Regions from separate parts of the Veillonella sp. oral taxon 780 str. F0422 genome, predicted to be linked through region 1. Evidence: riboswitches for the same ligand, from Rfam matches in the RefSeq annotation. Region 1 holds a riboswitch; each other region holds the start of a gene.
The links. A riboswitch is a leader RNA that binds a small molecule or an ion and turns the genes downstream of it on or off. The one in region 1 is predicted to bind thiamine pyrophosphate.
Positions count from the first base shown of each region.

Region 2: linked by a shared signal. The riboswitch ahead of cytX (putative hydroxymethylpyrimidine transporter CytX) and the one ahead of thiS (sulfur carrier protein ThiS) in region 1 are both predicted to bind thiamine pyrophosphate.
Region 3: linked by a shared signal. The riboswitch ahead of thiC (phosphomethylpyrimidine synthase ThiC) and the one ahead of thiS (sulfur carrier protein ThiS) in region 1 are both predicted to bind thiamine pyrophosphate.

Region 1 is NZ_AFUJ01000005.1:211,104-213,375, reverse strand. Features, by position in the region: gene HMPREF9200_RS01235 (thiazole synthase) at 1-588, opposite strand, end outside; gene thiF (sulfur carrier protein ThiS adenylyltransferase ThiF) at 620-1,195, opposite strand; gene thiS (sulfur carrier protein ThiS) at 1,196-1,387, opposite strand; TPP riboswitch at 1,661-1,760, opposite strand; gene HMPREF9200_RS01220 (coenzyme F420-0:L-glutamate ligase) at 1,811-2,272, opposite strand, start outside.
Region 2 is NZ_AFUJ01000059.1:14,976-17,247, forward strand. Features, by position in the region: gene thiD (bifunctional hydroxymethylpyrimidine kinase/phosphomethylpyrimidine kinase) at 1-439, opposite strand, end outside; TPP riboswitch at 506-602, opposite strand; TPP riboswitch at 783-890, shown strand; gene cytX (putative hydroxymethylpyrimidine transporter CytX) at 1,034-2,227, shown strand.
Region 3 is NZ_AFUJ01000001.1:16,157-18,428, forward strand. Features, by position in the region: gene thiC (phosphomethylpyrimidine synthase ThiC) at 1-1,024, opposite strand, end outside; TPP riboswitch at 1,102-1,210, opposite strand; gene HMPREF9200_RS00095 (YebC/PmpR family DNA-binding transcriptional regulator) at 1,262-1,993, opposite strand; gene HMPREF9200_RS00100 (RNA methyltransferase) at 2,003-2,272, opposite strand, start outside.

The DNA of each region.
Region 1 (2,272 bases):
CATAGCTTCTGCTGCTTGGGATGGAGCACCAATACCAGCATCTACAATGATAGGCAAATCAATTTCATTCACTAAAATTTTGATAAATTCCTTTGTCTGCAATCCACGATTAGATCCAATTGGCGCCGCTAACGGCATCACCGCAGCGGCTCCAGCATTCACCAAATCACGAGCCACTTCTAAGTCTGGATACATGTATGGCATAACGATGAATCCTTCTTTTGCTAATATTTCTGTAGCTTTAATGGTCTCCCCATTATGTGGCAATAAATATTTTGAATCTTTCATAATTTCTACTTTTACAAAATCTCCACAACCTGTAGCTCGGGATAATCTTGCTATACGCACCGCTTCTTCAGCATCTCTAGCGCCACTCGTATTAGGGATTAAGATAGTATCCTTTGGGATAGCATCTAGGATATTTTCCACTTCTCCACCTACCGCACGACGTAGGGCTAAGGTAATCATTTCTGCGCCCGCTTCTTCTAGGACAGCCTCGATTAAGTCGATAGAAAATTTACCAGACCCCAAGATAAATCGAGAATGTAATGTATGTCCCCCTAAGGTCCATGTATCTTGTGTTTCCATATCTTTTACTGAACGTGTCATAGGTTCCTCCTTAATCAATATCTTCTCCGTGTAATAATTGAATGACGGCATTTGCCATATGTCCGGCACAAACCATGACACGAGCCGCAGTAATTTTTCCGATAGAATCGATATCACTCACTCCATCGCCACATAGATACCAACGATGGTGTCTCCGTTCACGGCGGATACCATTACTATCCCCCCAACCTGCCATACCTGAACAGCCTACTAATAAGGGTTCTGTAGGATGAGTTAGAATCACTTCTGTCATCCATGCTTTTGTGACAGCCTTGTCCACTGCTTCTACGACCATGTCATAGCCATCGATTAATTCAGATAATCTTTCTGGTGTGAGGCATTCATTATGGACGATGACCTCACAGTTTGGATTCATCCGATTGAGATGGCCTTTCATAGCCTCCACTTTTAAAACTCCTACATCATTCACCTCATAATATTGACGGCCTAAATTGCTTTCATCCACAACGTCGAAGTCTACAATTTCTAACTGACCAATTCCAGCACGGCACAATGCCACTGCCACATGAGAACCAACACCGCCTACACCGATGAGCAGAACTTTTTTATCTTGTAAAGATACCATTTAGCCACCTCCTACAAAGGTTACTACTTCCATTGTGTCTGCAGGACTCACACGAGTCGATTCCCAGTCTGCTTTAGAAAGAATCTTCCCATTATATTCCACTACGATGCGATCCATTCGAAACGCTAGGGCTGCCAGTACTTCTTGCACTGTTTGCCCCTCATAATGATAAGTTGCTCCATTTACTTTCATCATATCCTCCTAACTATAGCGTTTGCTATATACCTATTTCAAACTAGTATCATACCAATTATCCGTCATGGCTCCTTCACCACATACTAGTATAAAAAAACAGCACGAAAAACCATACCCGCGGTGGTATGCCCCTTCATGCTATAGCACTCTATCGTCTCACTATTCTATTTCACTTGTACATCCACTTAGATGTACCTTTATTCTGTACCCCTATACGATACACCATCCTATAAAAGGCACAAAAAAGGACATCCTGTTGGATGTCCTCAGTATGACGAATCAAACTTATCCTACGTTGGCATTATCCAAATCAGGTTATGGGTCAAAACTTTCGTTTACTCTCAGCCAGTAGGCTCCCCAAAGTTCTCTTTCAGTATACGCTGATACGACTCAATTTGCAAGCCGAAGTATCAACAATTTTTATCGTCTCCGTGCAGACACAGAGGCATAATTTTTAATCACAACGATAGGTGTCATTTGGCTATCATTGCCAAATGGATTATCGATCAAAATTTGCGCAATTTGTTGTGGTTTTAATCCACGGCTATGGCCTAAGATAGCAGCTCGTTTTAAATCATTCACGTCCGCTACACAAGCCCCATAAGCACCTGTTGCTTTCATAATGGCATCCGCTACTGCATGTGGTTGTTTTGGTCCATATACAATGCATTTATCAAACGGAGGCATGGTACCTGTCACATCATCTGTTAAAGATGCGGTCCGTGCCATTTGATAGAAGACGCCAGATTTTTTAAACACTTTAGCTACGGCTCCACAAAGGAAGGCAAACATCATTTTCCATTCCCCTTCTTTATCCATAGCTGCTTGCATACCATACACAGATGCCATAGAACCATCAGGATGGATAAAGCGATTTAAAAA
Region 2 (2,272 bases), on a different contig from region 1:
TATCTGCCAGTACTTCGGCTTCGCTACGGTTCGGTGTAATCAAGGTTGCTTTCGGAATCAGTTTACTTTGCAAGGCTTTCACAGCTTCATCGGAAATTAGACGATCCCCACTGGTGGCAATCATCACAGGGTCTAACACATAGGGTACTTTTGGATCTATGTAGGCTCCGATTAGTTCCATCATTTCTGCTGTGGCTAACATACCCGTTTTCACTGCTTCTGGAACAATATCTGTAAATACGGCTTGCAATTGTGCTTCAATCATAGAAAGGTCCATGTGCGCAATTTGCGTCACACCTCTTGTGTTTTGTGCCACCACGGATGTAATAACAGCCATCCCATAGACATGACGACTTTGAAAGCTTTTTAAGTCCGCCATCACCCCTGCACCACCTGTTGGATCTGTTCCTGCAATCGTTAATGCTCTATGTAATTTCATAGGTATCTCCTTTACTAGTAACAAAAAAGAACCAATCCTTTGGACGGTTCTTATACAATGTCTAGTATTCGATGCCATCCACTTTCCTACGCCAGCATTATCTGGTTCAGGTCTAGGGTTTTGACACTCATCAATCTCAGCATAAGCACCCCTAGTGGTTCTTATATTAATTTAGTTATAACATGAAATATACTCTAATGCAATACAATAAATTACAGCTAAGCTACTTTCACTAGAAGATATTTCCTCTCAATATAGACATTCATATATCCTATATATTTCATATGATACATTACATTCACCTATATATTGCTATTGACGTAGTATCATTCAATTCGTATAATACATCTGTAAGGGGTGCTCACTAAAGTGGGCTGAGAAGTGGCTATGTGCTACTAACCCATAACCTGATTTGGATAATGCCAACGTAGGGATATATTAGTATATTTTTGTAGTACCTATACAAACACATAAGGACACATTACCACATGGTTCCTGTTTGCAATACTAGGTATCTTAAGAATATCTATCATCTACAGGCTAATCGTTTCAGATTAGTCTTTTTTGTTCCTACTGGCATAGTTAGGAGTATTCATGAGTGATTCAAAACTTTCATCATCGCGGTTGTCCCTCATTTGGTTCGGCGCCGCTCTTTCTATTGCGGAAATTATGACGGGCACCTATTTTGCGCCCCTAGGATTTTCCGACGGCCTATTAGCCATCATCATCGGTCACGTCATCGGTTGTTTGTTATTATTTGGTGCAGGACTCATCGGCGCTCGTGAACACATGAGTTCTATGCAAACTGTATCCACTGTCTTTGGCAATGGAGGCATGAAATTATTTTCCATTTTAAACGTTCTACAACTGATTGGTTGGACCGGTATTATGATTTATGACGGTGCTCTTGGTGCCGTAGAGTTATGGAATCTACCATTCACTGCGTGGACTTTCATTATCGGTGCTCTCATCATTGTATGGCTCTTCATTGGTATCCGTAACATGGGCTATATCAACAGCATCATGGGCTACGGCTTAGGTATCCTCTGCATCTATTTATTGATTAGCTTGTTACAAGAAAGTTCCATTCATAGCCAAGGAATCATCACTGATGAAATGACTTTCACAGCGGCTTTGGAATTATCTATCGCTATGCCATTGTCTTGGCTTCCATTGATTAGCGATTACACTCGCTTGTCCAAGAACCCTGTGGCAGGTACTGCATCTAGTGCCATTGTATATGGCATCACAAGTTCCGTTATGTATGTGTTAGGCCTAGCAGCTGCCCTCTATACAAATGAAAGCAACATTGCAAAGGTTCTACTTCATGCTGGTTTAGGATTTGGTGGGTTAATTATCATCGTATTCTCTACTGTCACAACTACTTTTATGGATGCCTTATCTGCTGGTATTTCCTCTGAAAGCTTGCAGACTAAATATTCTGGTCGTACCATCGGTATTATCATTACCGTCATCGGCACCATCGGTGCATCCATCTATCCAATGGATAATATCATTCCTTTCTTATATATGATTGGATCCGTGTTTGCCCCAATGATTGCTATTTTATTAACTCACTATTTCTTTTTGCGCAAATGTCCGCGCCTTGACCATGGACCTAGTTTGTATATCATTTGTTGGGCGTCTGGTACTTATATGTACCATCAATTCCTTGACAGCAACCCATTCTTAGGGGCTAGCCTATCTACTATCGTAGGAACAGCATTAGCAACCATTGCAACGGCCTATATCATTAGCCTAATTTCTAAAAAGAAAAAAGAAATATAACCGCTTACTATACTATTTAGTGCGTATATAAGCACTCATTATTTC
Region 3 (2,272 bases), on a different contig from region 1:
TCACATCGTTTTCATCAGGTAACGCTAAGTGTTCCGCTGGTGTTACATAGCAAAGGAAGGCTGCCCCATGCATGGCTGCCACAGCACCACCAATGGCAGCTGTAATATGGTCATAGCCTGGTGCAATATCTGTTACCAATGGACCTAATACGTAGAACGGGGCCCCATCGCAGATCGTTTGTTGCACTTCCATATTGGCTTGCACTTGATTCAATGGTACATGACCAGGACCTTCCACTAACACTTGTACACCACGTTCGCGAGCTCGTTTTGTCAACTCCCCAAGTCGAACAAGTTCTTCAATTTGACAGATATCTGTAGCATCTGCTAAGCAACCAGGACGGCAGGCGTCGCCAAGAGAAATGGTCATGTCATATTCTGCACAAATGTCCAAGATTTCATCATAGTATTCATAGAAAGGATTTTCTTGACCTGTCATAGACATCCAAGCAAAGACTAAACTACCACCACGACTAACAATATTTAATTTCCGTTTGTGATGTTTAATTTGCTCTATTGTATGTTGTGTAATACCACAATGCAAGGTAACAAAATCTACACCATCTTCTGCATGAAAACGTATGGTAGAAATAAAGTCTTCAGCTGTCAATTCTCCTAAATCTTTTTGATGATGGATAACGCTATCATAGATTGGCACAGTACCAATCATAACGGGACATTCCTTTGTCAATAGACGGCGAAATACCTTTGTATCACCATGTGTAGACAAGTCCATAATAGATTCAGCCCCTAATGCTACTGCATGATGAACTTTTTTCATCTCTTCTTCGTAGTCTGTGCAATCTTTAGATGTCCCTAAGTTCACATTGATTTTTGTACGTAACTTCTGTCCGATTCCTTCTGGTTGTAAAGCCGTGTGATGCTTGTTGCATGGAATCGTTACATGTCCTTTTGCTACTAGGTCTCGTAATACTTCAACATCCATGTTTTCTTTTTCTGCTACCACTTTCATCGCGTCGGTAACAATGCCTTTTTGGGCTGCTTGCATTTGTGTGTAAAACATAAAAAGCTCCTTTCATTACAAAGGAGCCTATTTGGGGTACTCTATACACAAAAAGGTATCGACATTACATCGATACCCACATATGTCAGCGTGCTTCCTACGCGGGCATGATCCCGATCAGGTCAAAAGGTCAGGTACTTCAAAGTCCTTTCTCAGCCTATTACATAGGCTCCCTTGCAATTCTAAAATATTTACTTACTTATAGTATATCATGGAATGGTGGAATCTTATAGGAAATTATTCTTCCTCATCCATGATGGCATTATGATACACATCTTGTACATCGTCCAAGTCTTCCAGCATGTCTAGTACTCGTTGCATATTCACTGCATCATCACCGGTTAATTCCATATTTGTATCTGGAACCATTGTGATCTGTGCCATATCTGTGGCGATGGATGCTTCTGCTAGGGCAGCTTCTACGGCATCGTAATCATCTGGCAATGTGTAGATAACGAATACATCGTCTTCTACTTTAATGTCTTCTGCGCCAGCATCAAGAGCCAATAATGTCAATGTTTCTTCATCATTGCCTTCTTGTGGAATCACGAATACACCTTTGCGTTTGAACATCCAGTTAACGGAGCCACTTTCACCTAGGTTACCGCCACGTTTGGAGAAGGCATGACGCACATCAGCTGCTGCACGGTTACGGTTATCTGTCATCACTTCTACAAGGATGGCAGCACCGCCTGGGCCGTATCCTTCATAGGTAATTTCTTCGTAGTTGTTCGCATCCCCTGCACCGGCACCTTTATCGATGGCACGTTGAATATTATCCTTAGGAATGTTATTTTCACGAGCTTTTTGCAACGCCAATTTCAAGCGCATATTACCTGTTGGATCTGTACCACCAGCTTTCACAGCTACTGTGATTTCACGACTAATTTTTGTAGTAACTTTTGCTTTCAACGCATCATTTTTACCTTTTCTATGTTTAATATTTGACCATTTAGAATGTCCTGACATTGTGTCCTCCTATTTATTCCACCACGCTTCGCCTCGCAAGCGGTCTAATATAATTGATACGGCACTACGAACTGAAAGGTGATTGTACTCACCATGTCCATAGATGGGTTCTAAGATATAATCGAAATCTTCCATTGTTTCTTTCGTCATACCATACCCCGTTCCAAATAATACTACCACAGGACGGCTCTCACTTTCAAGTGATTTACGGAGCGATGCATAGGTAATGGTATTATCATAGGTCCGTGCATCCGTAGTACACACGATTGGCGTCTGTCC